2 regions of the Pseudoalteromonas nigrifaciens genome follow, and region 1 is predicted to be linked to the other one. Evidence: predicted binding sites of a transcription regulator. Region 1 holds the regulator's gene; the other holds the start of a gene.
The links. Region 1 encodes MetJ, which represses methionine synthesis genes. Its sites were predicted from a motif close to TAGACGTCTAGACGTCTA; they were not measured.
Positions count from the first base shown of each region.

Region 1 (12,042 bases):
AAGTCGCGCTGTACGCCTTCACGACTAACGTCTGGACCTGATGAGTCACCTCGTTTACAAATTTTGTCTATTTCATCAATAAACACAATACCATTTTGCTCAACTGCAAAAATAGCCTGCTCTTTTAGTTCTTCAGGATTAACTAGCTTAGCGGCTTCTTCTTCACTTAATAATTTAAATGCTTCTTTAATTTTTAACTTCCGCTTAGTGCGCTTATCGCCACCCATGTTTTGAAACATGCTTTGCAACTGGTTGGTCATATCTTCCATACCAGGGGGGGCCATAATTTCTACGTTTGGTTGTGCTTGAGCTAAATCAATTTCGATTTCTTTGTCATCTAATTGGCCTTCACGTAGCTTTTTACGAAACGTTTGACGAGTTGAAGAGCTGTCATCGCGTTGGCTTTCGCCATATTGATCTTTAGCTGGTGGTAAAAGCGCATCTAAAATACGCTCTTCGGCTGCTTCTTCAGCGCGATGCTTAAACTTTTTAGTTTGTTGCTCACGCGTCATTTTAATCGCAACATCGACTAAATCGCGGATGATGGTTTCAACTTCCTTACCAACATAGCCAATTTCGGTGAATTTAGTTGCTTCTACTTTAATAAATGGCGCGTTAGCAAGCTTAGCTAAACGGCGCGCAATTTCGGTTTTACCAACACCCGTTGGGCCAATCATTAAAATATTTTTAGGTGTTACTTCATTACGTAAATCATCACTTAGCTGCATCCGGCGCCAGCGGTTACGCAGTGCAATAGCAACGGCTTTTTTAGCTTTTGCTTGACCAATAATGTGCTGATCTAGCTCGTGAACAATTTCTCTTGGGGTCATAGCAGACATAGAGGTTCCTGTTACAATTCTTCGATAGTTTGAAAGTCGTTAGTGAATACGCAGATATTGCCTGCAATGGTTAGGCTTTTTTCTACTATTTCGCGAGCACTTAAATCGGTGTTTTCCAGTAAGGCAGTTGCTGCCGATTGGGCAAAGTTACCGCCACTGCCAATGGCAATTAAGTCATTTTCTGGCTGTACTACATCACCATTACCGGTAATGATTAAAGAGGCTGTTTCGTCGGCTACAGCAAGCAGTGCTTCGAGCTTGCGCAAAGCGCGATCGCTGCGCCAGTCTTTGGCCATTTCAACCGCGGCTTTAGTGAGGTTACCTTGGTGCATTTCTAGTTTGCTTTCAAAGCGTTCGAAAAGGGTGAAGGCATCAGCAGTACCGCCGGCAAAGCCAGCAATTACTTTGCCATTATAGAGGCGTCGAACTTTACGGGCATTGCCCTTCATTACTGTATTACCAAGCGAAACTTGGCCGTCGCCGCCAATTACAACATTGTTGCCGCGGCGTACACTTACGATAGTAGTCATATTATTCCTCATCATCGAGCTGCAGGGGCAACTCGTAAAAAACGATTATGAAGAGGTTATATGGGTGAATGGTTTATTTTCAAGTCCAGCCCCAAATTCCGCAGCCGACTATTTTTACACGTTTAAGTTTATTTTTATCGCTCTCAGCTTGGCGCTTGGTTTTATAGGGGCCTAAGCGTACTTTATACCAAATGCCACTGCTGCCTGTGGTCTCTTTTATTTCAGAAATAAGCCCTGCAAAGGCTATTTTAGCTTTTAGCGATTCAGCCTGCAGGTAGGTTCTAAACGAACCGCATTGCATAACGTAAGGGCCTTTTTGTTCAAGTTCTTTTACTTCAACCTGAATTTCGTGGTTTCTAATTTCTTTAATAAACGCAGGCGTACGTGGTACAACAACTTCTACAGGAGTTGTAGGTACAGGGTTAGCTTGTTTTTCAACTAGCTCAGGATCGGCGTTATTTTTAATAAACCATAAGCCATAAGCAAAACCTGCCACCAATAAAGTAACAATTAAAACTAACAGTATTGGAAAGGGTTTTTTAGCGGGCGCTGATTTCGCTTTTTTGCGGTTTGCTGGTTTTTTGTTAATGTAATCGTGCTGTGCCATAGCTTTATTTTGGCCTTAACCTAAATCATGTCTATAGGGTCTACGTCTAGGCTCCAGCGTACTTTTTGTGCAAGTTTGCTAGTGCTTAGATAATCAACCATTTGCGCAAGATATTGGTGCAATACGCGGCGATCTTGCGCTTGAATGTGTAATTGAAAACGATACATACCTGCTACTTTTTCAAGAGGAGCAGGTATTGGACCGAGCAATTGTATACCAGTTACCCCGCTTACTGGAACCAAATCTGTCAAAAAATCGACGACTTGTTTTATATTGTGTCCTTGGGCGCGAACAATGGCCATATTTGTGATTGGTGGTAGGTCTGCATCTTCACGTTCACGCAGTGCAAAGCGAGCAAAATCCTGATAACCATTATTAACCAAATCTTGTAATAGTGGGTGCTCAGGAAAATGTGTTTGCAATAACACTTGGCCTGCCTCACCTGAGCGCCCAGCACGCCCGGCCACTTGCGTAACAAGTTGGGCTAAATGCTCAGTTGCTCTAAAATCACAGGAGTATAAGCCGCTGTCTACGTCTAAAATAACCACTAAACTTACATCGGCAAAGTGATGCCCTTTAGCCAACATTTGCGTGCCCACTAAAATGCGCGCGCCGCCTAGGTTTATTTCATCCAGTGCTTTTTCAAGGCTGCCTTTACGACGAGTAGAGTCGCGGTCGATACGTGTAACAGGGGTTTGTGGAAATTCACTCGATAAAAACTCTTCTATTTGCTCAGTGCCTTTACCATTAGGAAAAATTTGCGTGCTACCGCAGTCGGGGCATTGGTGTGGAACATGATATTGCTCGCCACAGTGATGGCAAATCATTTGCCCAATAGCTTTATGAAAAGTGGCACTGGTGCTGCAACGCTTGCATTCGCTTAACCAGCCACATTCATGGCAAATTAACGTGGGCGAAAATCCACGACGATTTAAAAACACCATCACTTGTTTGCCACGTTTTAAATGTTGGCGCATGGTAGCAAGGCTGGCATGGGCAATGCCTGCTTGGTCGGGCTGGCCTTTCATATCGAGTAATTTAAATTGGTTATCGGTAGCGGTTTGCGCGCGCTCAGTAAGGCTCAGTAGTTGGTATTTATTATTAATTGCTTTGTGCAGGGTTTCGAGTGCCGGTGTTGCACTGCCTAATATAAGCGGAATTTTATGCTGATATGCACGATACGCAGCTAAATCACGGGCATGGTAGCGCAGCGTGTCTTGCTGTTTAAAAGACGAGTCATGTTCTTCATCAACCACTATCATGCCGAGCTTTAAAAATGGCAGAAAAATACTCGAACGTGTGCCTATTACTATGGCGCAGCTGGCTTTTTCGCAAAAACGCCAGGTTTGTAAGCGTTCATTATCGGTTAAAGCTGAATGCCAAAGCATAATGGGGGTGTCGGGAAAGCGGCGGCGAAAGCGGTTAACGGTTTGCGGGGTTAAGCCTATTTCGGGCACTAATACTAGTGCTTGTTCGCCGCGCTTTAGTACTTCTTCTAAACATTGTAAGTACACTTCTGTTTTGCCGCTACCGGTTACACCTTCTAATAAAAAGCTGCTAAAACCGCTGCTTTGATTAATTGTGGTGCAGGCAACCGCTTGCTCTTTGTTAAGTGTTGGTTTGCTACCCACTGTTGGGGCTACACTTTGCCAGTGGTTATCATGCTCAATTGACTGCGTTATGAGTGCCTTATCTATTAAGCTATCAATGGTTTTTTTACTAAAGCCCAAAGCTTTTAACTCGGTTAATGACGACTTGCCTGATTGCGATAGCTGCTTTAGTAAATTAAGTTGAGTCTTAGCTTTTAATGACGGCAGCAGCGCGCCTTTTTCCGTTAGGGCTACCATATTAATGCTGGTTTTATCAGGCGATTCGCCTTGGCGTAGTGCGCTTGGCAATGCAATATGAATGGTTTCACCCAGCGGGTAGCAATAATAACGGGCAGTAAAGCGCAGTAACTCTATGTGCTCTGCAGATAAAATTGGCGTATCGTCGATAATTTCAAAAATTGCCTTTATTTTGTTTTCAGGCACTTCGGTTGTTGTTTTAAGCGCTAAAACCACGGCTACTTTACGTTGATTACCAAAGGGTACTAACACCCGCATTCCGGGTTTTAATGGCGCAGAAGCTTCACCAAGCTGGCTATCTACTTTATAATCAAAGGTGCGCGGTAGTGGAACTTTTATAGCAACTTCAACAAAATACATAGTAACTCAACTGTTAAAAAAATAATGGGGGAGGGCGTGCTAATACTTGGCCCTAATGTACTAAAAATACAGCTAAAAACCTACTACCAAATAACCTTGTTTACTCAAAATGGTTATTTTTTTAGCAAAAATACTAATTAATGCTTGTGTGCTTGATGGTTGTTGGATAAAATCCGCCACCAATAAATTTGTTTTAACGACGTATGGTGCCAGACTCCGGGTTTGGAGAGCGATGCGGCCTTAACTAGAGGTTTCTATGAAAGAAGGTATTCACCCTAAGTACGAAGTAATTTCTGCAACTTGTTCATGTGGAAACGAATTCGAAACTAGCTCTACTCTGTGTAAAAATATTCACCTAGACGTTTGTTCTGCGTGTCACCCGTTTTACACTGGTAAGCAAAAGATTTTAGACACTGGCGGACGTGTTGATCGTTTCAACAAGCGTTTCGGTGCACTTGGTAGCAAAAAGTAATTATTGCTATTTAGTTAAAAAAAGCATCTTAGGATGCTTTTTTTATGCCTAAAAATCCTCTAACTTCCCCCTAACCTCGCTAGTTTTAAGTTTATTGCTTTTGCATAACTATTTCCTGTTCTTATTCTCGGTATGCATAAACCTTTGCAGACAAATGACCTAATATTCTCTATATTTTTAATAGCTTAATTTTAAACTCGGTTTCTAAAAGTAGCCAACATGAAGCTATGTGTTGTTAAAGCAGAATAAATAATCGCTTTTAGCTGATTTTATTCACATTTTAAAAACGCTGTTTTGTGAATAATACTTTTAACTAAAATAAGCTTGAAAAGTGCCTTTTAGCACAATTTATATTTATGAAAAGTAGCGATGTTTTTATCGAAGTTGCTGAAAATTCGCTTAAAATTAACAGATCTAGCATATAACAGGATAGACCTGATATTGCTTGGAATTTAAAAATAATAAGGGTATCGTACTTTAAGGCATGTTAAGTGTCGCTTTACTCCCTCTCACTTTAACTTAAATTGCAGGATATAATCGCGTTATGTCGGACTTTCGTGAACAAGCACTACATTATCACTCTCACCCCGTTCCAGGTAAAATCAGCATTGAGCTAACCAAGCCTGCAGAAACGGCTCATGATCTCGCTTTAGCTTATAGCCCCGGTGTAGCTGAGCCGGTGCGTGAAATTGCTGCTGACCCTGTAAATGCCTATAAGTACACAGGTAAAGGTAATTTGGTTGCAGTGATCACCAATGGTACTGCTATTTTAGGTTTAGGAAATTTAGGGCCTTTAGCGTCAAAACCGGTAATGGAAGGCAAGGCGTTGTTGTTTAAACGTTTTGCAGGCATTGACTCAATTGATATTGAAGTAAAACACCGCACCACCGAAGACTTTATAAATACTGTGGCTAATATTGCTGATACTTTTGGCGGTATTAACCTTGAAGATATTAAAGCACCAGAGTGTTTTGAAATTGAAAAGGCGCTTATTGAACGCTGTAGTATTCCTGTTTTTCATGATGATCAGCACGGCACGGCTATTGTAACGGCTGCAGGCATGATAAATGCGCTGGAAGTGCAAGGCAAAGATATTGAAGATGCAGTTATTGTATGTTTAGGTGCCGGCGCTGCAGCGATTGCTTGTATGGAGTTATTAATTAAGTGTGGTGCACTGCGTGAACATATTTATATGCTTGATCGTAAAGGTGTTATTCACACTCGCCGTGATGATTTAAACGAGTACAAACAGTTATTTGCTAACAATACCGATAAGCGTACATTACAAGATGTAATTGAAGATGCTGACGTATTTGTTGGTGTATCGGGCCCTAACTTATTATCGGCCGATGATTTAAAATTAATGGCAGCAAAGCCAGTCGTATTTGCTTGTTCGAACCCAGACCCTGAGATTGATCCGGCACTGGCACACGGCGCACGAAGCGATTTAATTATGGCAACAGGGCGCTCAGATTACCCTAACCAAGTTAATAACGTGTTGTGTTTTCCGTTTATTTTCCGTGGTGCACTTGATGTGCGTGCTAGTGAAATTAACGATGAAATGAAAATTGCAGCAGTTGAAGCTATTCGTAGTATTGCCAAAGAGCCGGTTCCGCCAGAAGTACTAAAAGCTGCCGGTGTAGATAAGCTAGCGTTTGGTGCAGAGTATATTATTCCTAAGCCTATGGACCCGCGTTTATTGCCGCGTATTGCTAAAGCAGTTGCATTAGCAGCCATTGCTTCAGGCGTAGCGCAAATAGAGCTGCCAGCAAACTATATGGAATAAGCAGCATTATGTTGCTCGGTATTAAGTTACTTCAGTGTAATTTATAGCCATAAAAAAACCTCAGCATGGCTGAGGTTTTTTTGTTTAAAAGCCGCTGTTTAGTCTTCGTTTAAAACAGGAACTTCTAAGCCCATTTCTTGCATTATTTTTTTTACTTCTTCAGGCACTTTTTCGGCGTTATCTTTACGTAAATCATCATCGTTAGGTAACGGTTGCCCAGTAAACGCATGCAAAAATGCTTCACATAATAGCTCGCTATTAGTTGCATGGCGTAAGTTATTAATTTGCCTACGGGTGCGTTCATCGGTTAGTACTTTTAATACATTTAGCGGGATCGAAACGGTGATCTTTTTAACTTGCTCTGATTTTTTCCCGTGTTCTGCGTATGGGTGAATATACTCGCCATTCCATTTTGCCATAAGATGTATCGTTGCCTCAGATTATTAATTGCTCACCCTACTAAAAAATAGCGCGAATATGCGTGAAATTCTATCGATTTAAACAAATTAGTCAAATACTTGTTGCACAGATGGCTAGGTGTTTAAATGTTTTGACTTCTTAAGTTGAATGAATTACTGTTTTAGACGTCTAAACATCTAAATAAAGCAGGTAATAAATATGAGTGAAAAAAATAAAGCGACAATTGCAGTTCGCAGTGGTGTCGATGCTGATAAGCACCATGGCGCGGTTGTGCCTCCGCTGTATTTATCAACCACTTATTCGTTTGCCGACTTTGATACAAAACGTCAATATGACTATGGCCGCAGTGGTAATCCAAATCGTGATACTTTAGCCCAAGCACTCAGCGAACTCGAAGGTGGTGCTCGCGGCATTATTACTGCAACAGGAATGGCTGCCGTACATTTAGCCACTCAGCTGCTTAATAGTGACGATACGTTGGTGATCCCCCATGATTGTTATGGCGGCAGCTATCGCTTATTTACCTCATTACAAAAGCGCGGCCTATTAAAACTCGAAGTGTTAGATTTAACTAAACCAGAAAGTTTGCAGCAAATTTTAGTAATCAAACCTAAGTTAATTTGGATAGAAACCCCTAGTAACCCTATTTTACGTTTAACTGATATTAAAGCAGTAACCGATATTGCGAAACAATGCGGTGCTTTGGTAGCCGCAGATAATACTTTTTTATCGCCTGCATTACAAAACCCGATTAAATTTGGCGTTGATATTGTGGTGCACTCAACCACTAAGTACATAAATGGCCACTCAGACGTGGTTGGCGGTGCGGTTATTGCTGCAACTGACGAACTAGGTGAAGAACTGGCTTGGTGGGCAAATAATATTGGTATAACGGGGGCACCGTTTGATAGTTACTTAACTTTGCGTGGCTTGCGTACTTTAAATGTACGCTTACGGCAGCATCAAGAAAATGCCTTAGCTATTGCTAAGTACCTTGAAAGCTCAAAATTTGTTAGCCAAGTATATTACCCGGGGCTAGAGTCGCATCCACAACATGAATTGGCTAAAGCACAGCAACTTGGTTTTGGTGGCATGGTTAGTTTTGACATTAAAGGCGGTGTGAATGACGCAGCTGCATTTTTAACAAACCTTAAAACATTTAGCTTAGCTGAATCTTTAGGTGGCGTAGAGAGCTTAATATGCCACCCAGCAACAATGACGCATGCAGGAATGGAAGCCGAGGCTCGTTTAGCCGCTGGCGTTGGCGATACGCTTATTCGTGTGTCGGTAGGTATTGAAGATGTAGCAGATTTATTAGCAGACTTTGATCGGGTATTTAATTTAGTGCAACCAGGTCAGCACAATAACGCAGGTAAAGCAGGCGCTAGCGCAAGTAGTAATGTTAAATTGAGCGCTGCTCACCCGGCGTTGTGGTAATTAATATGACTAATAATATTCATAAGTTTGGTGGTTCGAGTTTAAGCTCAGCCGAGCGCTATAAAAGCGTTGCAAAAATAATTATAGGGCAAGCTCAGCCCGGTGATTGTGTAGTGGTATCGGCTGCAGGAAAAACCACAGATACATTAGTAAAACTGTGGCAAAGTTATCAGCAGCACGATACTCAAGCGCTCGCTGATATTGTATTGCAATTAAACAATCATCAAAGTGATTTAATAACGCAGCTACTGCAGGGCGATTTAAAGCGCAGCGCTTTAACCACTCTAAATGAAGAGCTAAGTTTAGTTGCTAAATTAGCGAGTACTGAGCAGTTGCAAGAAGCGGCGCTACTCGCCCATGGTGAGTTGTGGTCAGCTCGTTTGCTCGCTGCGTATTTACAGCAACTTAATGTTGCTGCATGCATGCAAGACGCAAGAGGCTTGTTTACGCTAAGTGATGGACAATTATTGCATAGCCAAAATACGCAGCAGTGTAGTGAGCTTATTAGCCAGCACAAAATTAACGTGGTAACAGGGTTTATTGCGGCTAATACCCAAGGCGATACGGTCACTCTTGGTCGCAATGGTAGTGATTACAGTGCAACCTTATTGGCAAGTTATTGCAATGCTAAACAAGTATATATTTGGACCGATACACAAGGGATATTTAGTACCGACCCACGTAAAGTTAACAAGGCCATTAAATACGCTAAGGTATGTAGAGCGCAAGCTAACTTATTGGCAAGATTAGGTAACCCCGTTTTACACGCTAAAACATTATCGCCACTTAAAAATACCGATATAAAGCTTGCGGTGCGCAGTAGTTTTGACGTGCAAGCAAGCTCAACAAATGTAGTGAAAGAGGGCTGTGTAAAACAAAAACGTTTTATTACTACATTAGAAAATATAGATTTACTTAGTGTTGAAGGGCTAGTTGAGGGTGAGGTAACTCAGGTTAGCCAGCTTATTCAACATAGCTTGCATCATTTTAGTAGCGCGGGTGAAACTTACCTAATAGTACCGGCAGTAGCGACCCATCAAGTAGTTAGTTACTTTGCAGGAAGAGCCAATATTAGCGAGTCTAACCTACATGGTTGCGCGCTAGTTGCTCCTGAGCAAGATATAAACTCATTGAGTACTCAGGCACGCGAGTTGCTCAATTTGCATAATATTGAACCTCGCTTTGTGCATCAAGATAGTGGTTATGTATTGCTACTGACGGATCAGCTTATTGATAGTGATGTGCTTAATGTGCTGCACGATAAACTGATCACTAAAGGCCAAGAAATTGCCTTAATAGTGGCAGGGCTTGGTAACGTAGGGGATGTATTTGTTAGCCAACTATCGGCGCAGCTAGCACGCTTATCAACCGACTTTAATATTAAGTTAGTGGGATTAGCACGTTCGCAAAAACTGCTATTTAATCCCAGCGGCATAAATGTACAGCACTGGAAGAACCAATGGCAGTTAGAGGCTGTTGACTATAGCAGCCAAGATTTATTAACCGCTATTGGCCAGCTTGATTACGAGCATAAAGTGGTTATAGACATAACCGCCAGCGAGCAATTTAGTCAGTTATACCCAGATTTTGTTGCGCTTGATTGTCATTTAATTAGTGCTAATAAGTATGCTGGTACCGCGCCAACTCCTTGGTATAAAGCGTTGCAGCACAATATTGCGCAGCGCAATTTATATTGGCGCTATAACGCTAGTGTGGGTGCCGGTTTACCAATTAATTTTGCCCTTGCAGATTTACAAAACAGTGGCGATAAAATAACACGTATAGAAGGTGTTTTTTCGGGTACGTTATCGTGGTTATGTAGTATGTATAATGGCGCAACTGCATTTTCTGAGTTATTACTTGAAGCGCAACAAATGGGTTTTACTGAACCCGATCCGCGCGAAGATTTATCGGGGCGAGATATGCAGCGTAAGCTACTTATTTTAGCGCGAGAGTTAGGGGTTGAATTAGACCTTAACGACATTGCCTTAGCGCCGTTAATGCCCGATGAGCTAGCACTAGGTAGCTGGGATGACTTTTTAGCTAATAAACATAAGCTCGACACTTTTATTGAAGAGCATGCACGCAATGCAAAATTACAAAACGCGGTACTTCGTTATACAGGTTTACTGAGTATTGAGCCCGATAGCGTAACGGCCAAAGTAGGGTTAGCGTATGTTACGCCCAATGACGCATTAGCAAACTTAACCCCGGGTGATAATATTTTTGTTATTAACAGCCAGTGGTACAGCAATAATGCCTTGATTATACAAGGCCCAGGTGCTGGTAAGGAAGTGACTGCAGCAGGCGTTCATTCTGACTTATATTGGCTGATAAAAAACTTAAAGTAATAATTAAATAAAACAAAAAACGGCAACCTAAAGAGGTTGCCGTTTTTTTAGCGTAATTAACCATTTAGCTAATGAGAGATGTGCTTATGGTTAAAATAGCTCTTCTTCTGTTTTGGTGTCTTCTTCAAAAATATCGCTTGGCTGCGAAAGCACATAACTAGTTGGGGTAGTGCCTTTTTCAAAGTATTCAAAGCGGCTAGTATAATCATTTTTGTGGCTTAATAAGCCAGTCGCTAAATCAATACGAATAGAAACTAATCCTTCAGGTGGTTCAATTGGCGCTTCTGGTTGCCCATCAAGAGCTGCCCTCATAAATTCATTCCATGCCGGTTGAGCTGTTTTTGCGCCCGATTCAGCCCCTGTTATTTGACCACTATCAAGGTTGTTGTTATAAGCAGAGCGACCTAGAGTATTGCCAGGGTTGTCAAAGCCAACCCATACTGAGGTGAGTACATTGCGGTTAAAACCACTAAACCAAGTGTCAACAGAGTCGTTTGTGGTACCTGTTTTACCCGATAAATCACGACGCCCTAAACGCTGTGCTCGCCATGCAGTCCCCGTCCAGCCTGTTTTATTGCTCCAGCTTCCGCCGCCCCAAATTGCGCTGTTCATAGCGTCTGCAATTAAAAAAGCATTTTGTTTAGAAATAATACGTGGGGCACATTGCACTGTTTGCTGCGCTTTTTCACCTTGCTCAGTATTTTCTATCGTTAGGCTGCTGTTATTTTCGATAGCGAGGGGCTGCGTGTTCTCATCGCAGGCTAGGGCTGGGTTTGCTTTAAATAACACTGTGCCAAAGGCATCTTGAATTTCAGATATAAAATACGGTTCTATTAAATGCCCGCCATTAGCAAACGCGCTCATACCACGAGCAAGTTCTAATGGAGAAATGGAAGCACTACCAAGCGCTAAAGATTCACTGCGGTTAATGTCTTTATTATCAAAACCAAATTTAAGTAAATGATCGGCAGTACGTTGCAAGCCTACACCACGTAGAAGACGAACCGAAATAACGTTTTTAGATTGCGCCAATGCGCGGCGAATACGAATTGGGCCATTATAAACTGCAGGGCTGTTTTTTGGGCGCCATGCAATACCTTGGCTTTTATCCCATTGATTAATTGGAGCGTCGTTTAAAATGGATGCTAAAGTGTAGCCTTTTTCCAGAGCTGCAGAGTAAATAAAGGGTTTAATGTTTGAGCCAACTTGGCGTTTAGCTTGCACTGCACGGTTGTACTGGCTTTGCTCAAAACTATAACCACCAACAATTGCTTTAATACGGCCATCTTGAGGGTCTAAAGACACAATGGCACTAGAGGCTTCAGGAATTTGACTCAATAAATAATTATTATCGTCGTTTTTACGTAGCCATATTTGTGCACCTGGGACTAAT
Region 1 is NZ_CP011036.1:3,177,903-3,189,944, reverse strand. It holds gene hslU (HslU--HslV peptidase ATPase subunit) at 1-839, opposite strand, end outside; gene hslV (ATP-dependent protease subunit HslV) at 851-1,369, opposite strand; gene PNIG_RS15080 (SPOR domain-containing protein) at 1,449-1,976, opposite strand; gene priA (primosomal protein N') at 1,997-4,183, opposite strand; gene rpmE (50S ribosomal protein L31) at 4,440-4,655, shown strand; gene PNIG_RS15065 (malic enzyme-like NAD(P)-binding protein) at 5,200-6,441, shown strand; gene metJ (met regulon transcriptional regulator MetJ) at 6,540-6,860, opposite strand; gene metB (cystathionine gamma-synthase) at 7,060-8,298, shown strand; gene PNIG_RS15050 (bifunctional aspartate kinase/homoserine dehydrogenase II) at 8,304-10,649, shown strand; gene PNIG_RS15045 (penicillin-binding protein 1A) at 10,740-12,042, opposite strand, start outside.

Region 2 (12,042 bases), 1.1 Mb from region 1:
TTCAAGCTGCAAGCCCATAACCGAAAAGTCGCGAGTAAGGCCATGTACTACCTCATCGTTTACGCTAATCGACACATTCGTTTTATATAAGTAGCGCTTATCAGAGCGAAGATTTACATACTCTAAAGGTACAATATCTAAATAAGGCGCAGACTTACTTTTGCTATGGCCAAAATGCTTCAATTGATTAATCAAAGCTTTATCGTAATTTAATTGCTGATTGTGTTGCTGTTCAGTTTTATTACCAATAGCAGTTAGTACCACCATATATTTTACATTTTTCACTAACCCTTCTACCCGAGGAGAAGGCGGCTTATTGAGCTTTTCAATATTTTTACTTACAGTGTTTGGTAACGATAAAGGAATAAATGAGTCATCTGGATGGCTTGGCATAATTTGTATTTTAAAGCACTGCCAGGTGTCTTTTTGACTGCCAAAAGCTAAAAATAAGTTTTTTAGCTGAGGGTTTTGTTCAAGCTCATTACGTGTTGCAGAATAATAATAAATTTTGCCCGCTGAAATATGAGTAAAAGTATATAAATAATCTTCTTTAACTGGAGTCTGTTTTAAAAGTAATGCATTAATACGTTGCTCATTAAGCACACTGTATAAACAAGGGTTTTGGCGTTCATCGGTAAAGTAACGTTGAATAAAAATGTTGTTTTCGGTGGTTAGACTTAAGCTAGGATAAAGTACATTGTCTTTTTTACTTAAAAACACATATAAAGAGGTGACGCGTGGAATATAGTATTGCTCGTAACCCTTAGAAACCACAGCATCGAGCGTATTATCAAGGTTTACTTTATAGCGACGTTTATTACCGTGGATAAAGCTTTCTAAAAAATTATCAAACGCTTCATTATTTTCAATAAAGGTGCGTTTTAAACGAATATGATTAAACTCTTTAGAAATATTTTCTACGGCGACAACCTCATACTGAATGCCATTTTTTAAACCTAGCTCAAAGTCTTGCTCTAAACCTACCAAACGCAAGGCGATTAAATGTCCTTTTTTTAGCACATAACGAGTGGCTAGCTTTATTTTACAACCACTGAGGGATATATCGGAAGTGCTAGCAGCAATACTTTTTTTGTCGTTGTATTCAACCGTTACTTTAATTGAATAGTTCATTCGCTCTTCAGAGCGGCTTTCATAAGAGGCAAACTTTATAACATTTGTATTAAGGGAGTCATCAATGGCTTGCTCTGCAATTTTTTCTGTGGTTTTGCGTTGTAACACCCGATGATTATTTTCGGTGTTCATCACTGCCTCATAAACGGCAAGGGTATAACCACCGTGTTGTTTTAGCGCAGCTTCAAATACTTCAATCGCTGTTTCATCCATGAAATGTTGCTTGCCATTGTGATCATAAGGCTTTACCTGCCCAGTCACTAAACCACGTAAGTCAATAAAGCGCGCTATCGGCTGAGATAAGCGTGTCATTTCCATTTTCATTAAAAACTGTTCAGGCTTTGTAAGCCCAGCTATTTTAGACTTAAAAATTAAATCAAATTTAGGGTTGCCTAAATAATGTTTTAATTCAGATATAAGATCTTCGTGCTTGAGCAGTATGTCTTCAGCCATTTATAAAACCATCACCGTCTAATTAAAAAAGTAGGTATACTATTAAATCCATTTATTAGAAAACTCAATAAATGTCGTATCGTGTTATTGTTGTTAATATAGGTACGATTATTCGAGTAACTACAGTTTAGCGCTTGTTATTATGTGTTAAATACCAATTTATTGGCAAGTTACTTTAAACTATTATTCAAGCAATAAGTATGCCCTAAAGTATAGTAAAAAAGAAAACAGCATTTATAGATAATAATAGTAGTGCTAAATTATCTTGTTGGCATGACTCATTGTTAGGCGAAAGTTTAAAATGGTAAAATAAGCACTTAACATTAAGTATTTTTAAAATTAAAGAATAGTAGGTAAAGTTATAAATGGCTAAAGCGGCAAAAGTAGAGTTTGTTTGTACCGAATGTGGCATGAACTACCAACGTTGGCAAGGTCAATGCCGCTGTGGTGCATGGAACACATTAGCAGAATTTAAACCGTCAGCAGGGCAAAGTAAAAAAGCATCGGCACGCGTAAGTGTAGGTGGTTATGCTGGGGGGATTGGTGGCGGTTCTAAAAAAATTAATGATATTGCTACCGCAGAAACTGAAAAACAGTTAACTGAAATTGGCGAGCTCGATCGTGTTTTAAGTGGCGGTGTAACAACGGGGTCAGTTAATATAATCTCTGGCGATCCAGGGGCTGGTAAAACAACCTTGTTATCTGATTTAGTGGCACGAATGTCACAACGCATGCCCTCACTTTACTGTACCGCAGAAGAATCTTTATCGCAGTTTAAAAACAGAGTGAATCGTTTAAAGTTAAATTATAACCCTGATGCGCTTTATTTACTTTCCGAAACCAGTGTTGAAACCATCATTGAAGAACTCGATAAAAATAAAATTAAGTTTGCAGTAATAGACTCCATTCAAGCAGTGGTCACCGACACAGCTAACGGTAGCCCAGGCTCGCCTTCGCAAGTAAAAAGTGCCGCGCAAGCACTTACGCAATACTGTAAGCAAAATGATGTCACTATGTTCATTATTGCCCATGTAAATAAAAACAACGAAATAGCTGGTCCGCAAACGCTGGTGCATATAGTTGACGCACTATTGCATATAGATACTAACGATGGGCAAATTCGTACCTTACGAGCAAATAAAAACCGCTTTGGTGATATAGATACAGTCGGTATTTTTAGAATGTGCGAACGCGGTATGCTCAGCGTTGATAACCCCAGCGAAATATTTTTATCAGGCTCAACTACAGATTCACCTGGCTCTGCAATTACGTGTATTCGTAAAGGTAATCGTAATTTATTACTCGAAATTCAATGTTTAACCACTGAAATTGAGGCGGAATTTCCGCAGCGTGTTTGCGTTGGTTTAAACATGAACCGAATAAAAATGCTCACCGGCATACTGCGTAAGCACACAAAAACTAAAATATTTCACGATACGTTTTTTAATATAGTGGGTGGCTTAAAAATTGATGAATCAGAAACCTGTATAGATTTAGCGTTGGTTGCTGCGCTACTTAGCAGCTTAAATGATTTTGTGGTGCCACGTACCACTTGTATTATGGGAGAGCTGAGTTTAAATGGCGACGTACGCCCAATAGACAGTGGCGTACCGCGCGTTAAAGAAGCTGCGCAGCATGGCTTTACGGAAATATTTATTCCATTTCGTAATTACCATAAATCAATGGAAGGGCTGGGCGCTAAGATCACCCCGATAAAAACAGTACATGAGTTACTTAGTTTAATTAATTAGCAAAAACGCTTATCGGTGATGTTCTGCAATGTTACTCTTGAGCTGAAACAATTTATATAAAGACTTAAATAAGGAAATAACATGAAAAAGTTAGTTATAGCTGCAGCAATTGTAGCTGCCGGTGTTGGTGGCGTAAGTTATGCAAATCACGTAGCCACTAAAGAAGTACGTGCAGAAATAGATAAGCAACTAGCACTAGTGAGCGAGCAAACCGGCGCTACATTTAAGTATGCAGACTTATCGGCTAGTGTTATTTCCAATAGTGTAGAAATTAGCAATATGGAAGTCATTAGTTCTGAAGGCGATAATGTTGCCAGTATTCAAAGCATTGAAGTGACAGGCTACGAAACCGATAAAATTTCACCACACACTACATTTGATGTAAAAAGCTTTCAATTTAATAAAGACTTTGTGGCTAAATTACCAGCCGATACAAATACTATGTTAGCGTCGGCCAGTTACGATTTACATTCATCACTTGATTACGATGAAAAATCGGGCGACAGCGATGTGGTAGTTAAGTTAGATGCAAAAGACATTGTTAGCTTTAATATGAATATGGGTCTGGCAAACACACAAGCACTTATGGATGCATCGCTTGCGATCAGTAAAGCACAGCAAGCAGCGGGCAGCGAACCTTTAACTTATGAGCAAGAATTACAGCAGCAAACGCTAATAATGCAAGCTATGAGTAAGTTAGAGCCGCGCAGTGTTAACTTTGAACTTAATAACCAAGGCGAGCTTAAAGCATTGCTAGAAAGCGAGCTTATTAAGCAAGGTATGAGTGTTGAGCAAATGCAAATGATGGTTGAGCAGCAGCTACAGCAAGCGCCAGTAACCGAAGAAATTGCAGAAGCGATTAGCGGCTTTGTTAAAGGCTTAAATTCATTTAGCGTGTCGGCAAAACTACCTGAAGGCAAAACTATGATGGAAGTTAACCAACAAATAATGATGCTAATAGGCCAGCCTGAAAAGCTTGTAGAGTACATTAATCTAGAAGTTAAAGGCGACTAAAAGTAGCTATAGCAATCGCGATATCAGTTAAAAATGATAGCACGATACACATAATTAAAGCGTGAGTTTAACTCGCGCTTTTTTATGCGTAAATTTTGCGTTTAGACTAGGTGTTAACTCTCAAAATTAACAATTAGTTTACCAGCACTCATTTAATCGTTAGTATTCATTACTACAAAAACTGTTATTTATCATATTAAATAGCCATTAAGGCTCAAACTAATTACTTAAAGTTGAATGGGGTTACAGATGGGAAAAGGTCGATTAGAAGCTTTTAGTGATGGTGTGTTGGCAATTATTATTACCATTATGGTATTGGAGCTAAAAATACCTGAAGGCGCAGGAATTGAAGCACTTGTGCCTATGCTCCCTAACTTTTTTAGCTATGTTTTAAGTTTTGTATACGTAGGGATTTACTGGAATAACCATCATCATTTATTACACGCTGCTGGCAGTGTTTCGGGTGGGGTATTGTGGTCAAATTTAAATTTACTTTTTTGGTTATCATTATTCCCGTTTTCGACCAGTTGGATGGGAGGTAATCACTTTGAGCCGCTACCTACCGCGACTTATGGTGCCGTGCTGTTTATGGCGGCGATTGCGTATAATATTTTACAACGCAGCATAATGGCGACAGATGGCTGCAGCTCTGTATTGCGCAAAGCAATCGGTGCAGACTGGAAAGGCAAAGTGTCTATGGCGCTTTACTTATCGGCAGTAGGCGTAGCATTTGTAGCACCATGGTTAGCACAAGTAATATATGTAGCAGTGGCGCTGCTATGGTTAGTGCCAGATAAAAGAATAGAGCAGGCCGTTAATCAAAATTAAATTTATTACTCTTTTAATTAGTTTTACCGCTAAGTAGGGCAATAAAAAAGCCGCGTTTGTTATAAAGCAAACGCGGCTTAAAATTTTCTAGAGCTTAAATTAGTTAATGCAGAATACGTGCTCTTATCGTGCCTTCAACAGCGCTTAGCTCTTTAAGGGCAACTTCTGAGTGGTCGGTATCTACATCAATAACTACATAACCAATTGACTCATCTGTTTGTAGGTACTGCGCGGCAATGTTAATACCGTGCTGCGCAAACGCTTGGTTTATTTGTGTTAATACGCCAGGACGGTTGTGATGTACATGCAGTAAGCGACTACGATTAGCAAGCTCTGGTAGTGAAACCTCAGGGAAGTTAACAGCAGTAATAGTTGAGCCGTTATCTGAGTATTTAGCTAGTTTTCCAGCTACTTCAATACCAATGTTTTCTTGCGCTTCTTGAGTTGAGCCACCAATGTGCGGCGTTAAAATAACATTGTCGAAATTACGCAGTGGCGATACAAACTCTTCATCGTTAGATTTAGGCTCAACCGGGAATACATCGATTGCTGCGCCGCTGAGTTTTTTATCGGTAAGCGCTTCTGCCAATGCATCAATATCAACTACAGTACCGCGAGACGCATTAATTAAAATAGCGCCCTGTTTCATAACCGCAAGTTCGGCAGTGCCAATAAGGTTCTTAGTTTGTGGGGTTTCAGGTACATGCAAAGTAATAATATCAGAGCGTTGTAATAGCTGAGTTAAATTATGTACTTGCTTAGCGTTGCCAAGTGATAACTTATCTTCAATATCGTAAAACTCAACATGCATACCAATATTTTCGGCCATAATACCTAACTGGGTACCAATGTGGCCATAGCCAATAATACCCAATGTTTTACCACGAGCTTCAAACGAGCCGTTTGCGGTTTTTAACCAGCCGCCACGATGTGCAGCAGCATTACGCTGAGGAATACCGCGTAATAGCAACAGTATTTCACCAAGTACAAGCTCTGCAACCGAGCGGGTGTTAGAAAATGGTGCGTTAAATACTGCAATACCACGTTCGCGCGCCGCATTTAAGTCAACCTGGTTGGTGCCAATACAAAAACAGCCAACCGCAACGAGCTTTTCAGCTGCTTCTAACACAGCTTGGTTAATATGAGTACGAGAACGAAGCCCCACAAAGTGTACGTCTTTAATACGTTCTTTTAGCTCGTCCTCAGGTAAGGATGTTTTAACATAGTCGATGTTGCTATAACCGTTACGTTTTAGCGTTTCAACAGCGCTTTGGTGAACACCTTCAAGCAAAAGAATTTTAATTTTGTCTTTTGCCAACGATACCTTACTCATAACCTCATCCTATTTAATTTGTGGCCCATTTTTAGTGCCGATAATCACTTTATCAGCGCCACGCTCTGCGAATAGGCCGTTGGTAACTACGCCAACAATTTGATTAATTTGTGTTTCAAGTTGTTTAGCTTGGGTAATTTTTAAATTATGTACATCTAAAATAACGTTACCGTTATCGGTAACTACACCTTGGCGATACACAGGATCACCGCCAAGTTTTAATAATTCGCGTGCTACGTAACTGCGTGCCATGGGTATAACTTCAACCGGCAGTGGAAAACCACCCAAGGTTGCTACTAATTTGGTGTCATCTACAATGCACACAAATTGTTTAGCTACCGCTGCTACTATTTTTTCACGAGTAAGGGCTGCACCGCCGCCTTTAATCATTTCGTTATGGGCGTTAATTTCATCAGCGCCGTCAACGTATACATCTAAAACATCAACGTCATTAAGTTCAAATACTTCAATGCCTAGCGCTTTTAAACGAGCTGTTGAGGCTTCTGAACTAGAAACTGCACCTTTAATGGTGTCTTTTATTGAGCCTAGTGCATCAATAAAGTGATTAACCGTTGAGCCTGTACCTACGCCTACAATAGTGTTCTCTTTTACAAACTCTAACGCTGCCCAAGCAGCTGCTTTTTTTAATTCGTCTTGTGTCATTGTTTTATGCTCATTTATGTCAAAAATTTCTGCTGGTATACAAAGTAACGCTTTACCAACAGTAGGTTTTATTTGGGGTGATAATTGTTTTAAGTGGCACATCCCATGATTCTATGGGTAAAGCTGTTACTTTTTGGCATTCATGTGCTAAACCAATAAGTTGCGGCTTTTGCCAGTGTTGCTGGTGTAGCCGCGCCAATGTCCGATCGTAAAACCCACCCCCCATTCCTAAGCGATTACCTTGGTTATCAAATGCCACTAATGGCATAAGTAGGTAATCAAGCTCTGGTAACGGGCATATTTGAGTACAATTGAGCTTAGGTTCCAAGATACCATAGCGGTTTGCCTTCATGGGTGAGTTTTTTTCATAACGCTGAAATAGTAAATTAGCCCCGTTAAAGGGGTGGATTACAGGTAGGTAAAGGGTGTGCCCTTTATCCCATAATTCATTAATTAACAATGAGGTATCTAACTCGCCGTCGTTACTAAAATAAATGGCAATATGCTCTTTTTTAGTGTTTTTTTTGCCATTTAAGTATTGAATAAAATTCACTTTTAGCGATTGGGCGGCAATTAATTGTTGGTTACTTGATAAATTATTACGCAGTTCGCGGACAGACGCTCTTATTGTTGCACGTTTATTGCTCACTTTAGGATTTCACCCCGTAATTAAAAAGAGAATAAGTTAGGGACGGTTAAATATATTGCTAATAAAATAAGCAAAGTAACCACAGTTGCTATGAGTGAATATAACAACACATTACTGCGTTTTTGCAGTGGCGTGAGCAACTCATCATCAAGCATAAGATCATCGTCTTGCCACTCTATGTGTTCATCGGTAATTGCTGTGGCTTCAACCTCGGGTAGGCGCTGTTCAAGCTCGTCTAGTTTTTCTTCAAGACGAATTAAGCTACTGGTAATGTAATCAAGCGCATCAAAAATTCTGTCATCGCGCTGGCTACTCGTTGCACTTGCCAGTTGAGTATTTTGATTAGGGTTGGTAACAGCCTGCAGCTTACTTTTAATACCTAAGCTGGCAAGTAGTTTGGCTTGCTTTAGGGCTTTGTCTTTATTGCTTGGCACAAATAGCGGTTTACCATTAAAAAAAAGCGACACTTTTTCATTTGATGTTTTTAATTTAGTAGCAAGCATGGCAGTAACAGCTTTGCTGTCAACGCCCTCAGCGAGTCCTACAAAGGTAACACGAAAGTTGTCGGCCATTTTTAATTCCCTAAGCTTTTATAGTAAAACGAGTATATACCGAAAGTGCAAAACAATTCGAGAGTGATTTATGTTTCACGGCTTGAATAATAAGCTTTAGATATAAAAACGACCCTTAAAAGGGCCGTTTATATTTTTAATAGTATGTTGGCTTAAAGGCCAGCAGCAGCGCGAAGTGCTTCTGCTTTATCAGTACGCTCCCAAGGGAACTCTTCACGACCAAAGTGGCCGTAAGCCGCCGTTGGAAGGTAGATAGGGCGCTCTAAATCAAGCATTTTAATTAAACCGTAAGGGCGCAAGTCAAAGTGCTCACGAATAAGCTCAATTAAACGGCTTTCTTCTAGTTTGCTGGTACCAAAGGTTTCTACGCTTATAGACGTAGGCTCTGCAATACCAATAGCGTACGATACTTGTAGCTCACACTTATCAGCAAGGCCAGCAGCAACAATGTTTTTAGCAACATAACGTGCAGCATAGGCAGCACTACGGTCAACTTTTGATGGATCTTTACCAGAGAAAGCACCGCCACCGTGACGAGCCATGCCGCCGTAGGTATCTACAATGATTTTACGACCGGTTAAGCCACAATCGCCCATTGGTCCGCCAATTACAAAGCGACCTGTTGGGTTAATAAAAAACTTAGTCGCGCTAGTAATTAGCTCAGCAGGAAGTACCGGCTTGATGATAGTTTCCATCACCGCTTCGATTAAATCTTTTTGTGAAATATCTTCGCTGTGCTGCGTAGAAAGTACAACAGCATCAATACCTACTGGCTTGCCGTTTTCGTATGCAAACGTAACTTGTGATTTTGCATCTGGGCGTAACCAGTTAAGCTCGCCGCTTTTACGAACCTGTGCTTGGCGCTGCACTAAACGGTGTGAGTAGGTAATAGGAGCAGGCATTAGTACTTCAGTTTCGTTACATGCGTAACCAAACATTAAGCCTTGATCGCCAGCGCCTTGCTCTTCTGGGCTAGTACGGTCAACACCTTGGTTAATGTCAGGAGACTGTTTACCAATAGTGTTTAAAATTGCACATGAATCTGCATCAAAACCCATATCTGAATTAGTGTAGCCAATGTCGCGAATTGTTTTACGTGTAATTTCTTCGATATCAACCCATGCGCTAGTAGTGATTTCACCACCAACCATAACCATACCGGTTTTTACGTAAGTTTCACACGCAACTCGGGCATGAGAATCTTGCTCAAGGATAGCATCAAGTACCGCATCAGAGATTTGATCGGCGATTTTATCCGGATGACCTTCAGAAACAGATTCAGAAGTAAATAAATGTTTTGCCATTGTATTTCTGCTCACAAATATTGCGCTTCACAAACGTCGGTATTAGCGCTTAAAAATTAAGGGGCGTATTTTATCGAAAACAAAACACCTTGCATAGTGTTTTTACGCCTAGACGTCTAAATAAAATATTTAATAACTTTTCGGTCTCAAAAAATATTCATAATGACCTATTATTATGGGTTTTTAATTGCACACCGCCCCTACAATAAGTAAGAATGGACTATACACTAGTCGCCAAGTTATACGGCGGCATAATCGAATACATAAATACCCGCGCAAAAATATATTAAGGTAGGAGAATTCATGCCATCTCGCAAAGAACTTGCAAATGCTATTCGTGTCTTGTCAATGGACGCAGTACAAAAGGCCAAATCTGGTCATCCTGGAGCCCCTATGGGCATGGCAGATATCGCAGAAGTATTATGGCGCGATTATCTAAAACATAACCCAACAAACCCAGAGTGGGCTGACCGAGATCGCTTTATATTATCGAACGGCCACGGTTCAATGCTTATTTATTCTTTATTACATTTAACGGGTTATGATTTACCGTTAGACGAAATTAAAAACTTCCGTCAAATGCATTCAAAAACACCTGGTCACCCAGAGTACGGTTATGCACCAGGAATCGAAACTACTACCGGCCCGTTAGGTCAAGGGATCACTAACGCAGTAGGTATGGCAATTGCCGAAAAAGCGCTAGCTGCACAGTTTAACCGTGAAGGTCACGATATTGTTGATCACTTTACCTATGCATTTATGGGCGACGGCTGCTTAATGGAAGGTATTTCTCATGAAGCTGGTTCACTTGCAGGCACATTAGGTCTGGGTAAACTTGTTGCATTTTGGGATGACAACGGCATTTCAATCGATGGCGAAGTAGAAGGTTGGTTTACCGATGATACGCCAGCTCGCTTTAAAGCGTACGGTTGGCATGTAATTAGCGGTGTTGATGGCCACGACAGCGATGCTATAAGTGCTGCAATCGCAGAAGCTAAAAGTGTTACCGATAAGCCATCACTAATTTGTTGTAAAACAATTATTGGTTACGGCTCACCTAATAAGTCGGGTAGCCACGATTGTCACGGTGCACCACTAGGTGAGGACGAAATTAAAGCGTCTCGCGAATTTTTAGGTTGGACTGGCGATGCATTCGAAATCCCTGCAGACATTTATGCACAATGGGATAGCAAAGAAAAAGGTCAACAGCTTGAATCAAGCTGGGATGAAAAATTTGCAGCATACGCAAAAGCATACCCAGAGCTAGCGTCAGAATACAAGCGTCGTATTAACAACGAACTGCCAGGCGATTGGGCTGAAAAATCTCAAGCATACATTGAAGAGCTGCAAGCAAACCCTGCAAACCCAGCGTCTCGTAAAGCGTCGCAAAATGCATTAAACGCATTTGGCCCGTTATTACCAGAATTTATGGGTGGCTCTGCCGATTTAGCTGGCTCAAACCTAACAATTTGGGATGGCTCTAAAGGCTTAACACGCGACGATGCAAGCGGTAACTACATTTATTACGGTGTACGTGAGTTTGGTATGTCGGCAATTATGAATGGTATTGCGCTGCATAAAGGCTTTATTCCTTACGGTGCTACGTTCTTAATGTTTGTTGAATATGCAAAAAATGCCGTACGTATGGCTGCATTAATGAAGCAACCAAGCATTTTTGTATACACGCACGATTCAATTGGTTTAGGTGAAGATGGTCCAACTCACCAACCAGTAGAGCAAATTGCAAGCATGCGTTTAACGCCTAATTTATACAACTGGCGTCCATGTGACCAAGTTGAGTCGGCAATTGCATGGCAACAAGCTATTGAGCGTAAAGACGGTCCTACATCACTAATCTTTACTCGCCAAGGTTTAGAGCAACAAGCACGTAACGCACAGCAACTGAGCGACGTTAAAAAGGGTGGTTACATCCTTAGCTGCGACGGCAATCCAGAGCTTATTTTCATTGCAACGGGTTCTGAAGTGCAACTAGCACAAGATTCTGCAAGCGAACTACGCAAGCAAGGTAAAAAGGTACGTGTTGTATCTATGCCGTGTACTGATGCTTTTGAAACGCAAAGCGCAGCATACAAAGAAAGTGTATTGCCAGCATCTGTTTCACGCCGCGTAGCAGTAGAAGCAGGTATTGCTGATTACTGGTACAAGTACGTTGGCCTAAATGGCGCAGTAGTAGGTATGACTACCTTTGGTGAGTCAGCGCCTGCTGGTGAGCTGTTTGAGCACTTTGGCTTTACTGTTGAGAACATAGTAAACAAAGCAAACGAACTTTTTTAATCGCCTTTGATTAAATAAAGTAAGCAATTGAAAAACCCGCATATGTTGC
Region 2 is NZ_CP011036.1:758,713-770,754, forward strand. It holds gene PNIG_RS03555 (PilZ domain-containing protein) at 1-1,584, opposite strand, end outside; gene radA (DNA repair protein RadA) at 1,950-3,335, shown strand; gene PNIG_RS03565 (hypothetical protein) at 3,417-4,349, shown strand; gene PNIG_RS03570 (TMEM175 family protein) at 4,599-5,177, shown strand; gene serA (phosphoglycerate dehydrogenase) at 5,281-6,510, opposite strand; gene rpiA (ribose-5-phosphate isomerase RpiA) at 6,520-7,173, opposite strand; gene PNIG_RS03585 (5-formyltetrahydrofolate cyclo-ligase) at 7,226-7,822, opposite strand; gene PNIG_RS03590 (hypothetical protein) at 7,843-8,394, opposite strand; gene metK (methionine adenosyltransferase) at 8,547-9,698, opposite strand; gene tkt (transketolase) at 10,002-11,993, shown strand.
Region 2: the regulator MetJ is predicted to act here: its motif matches at 9,800-9,817, upstream of metK (methionine adenosyltransferase).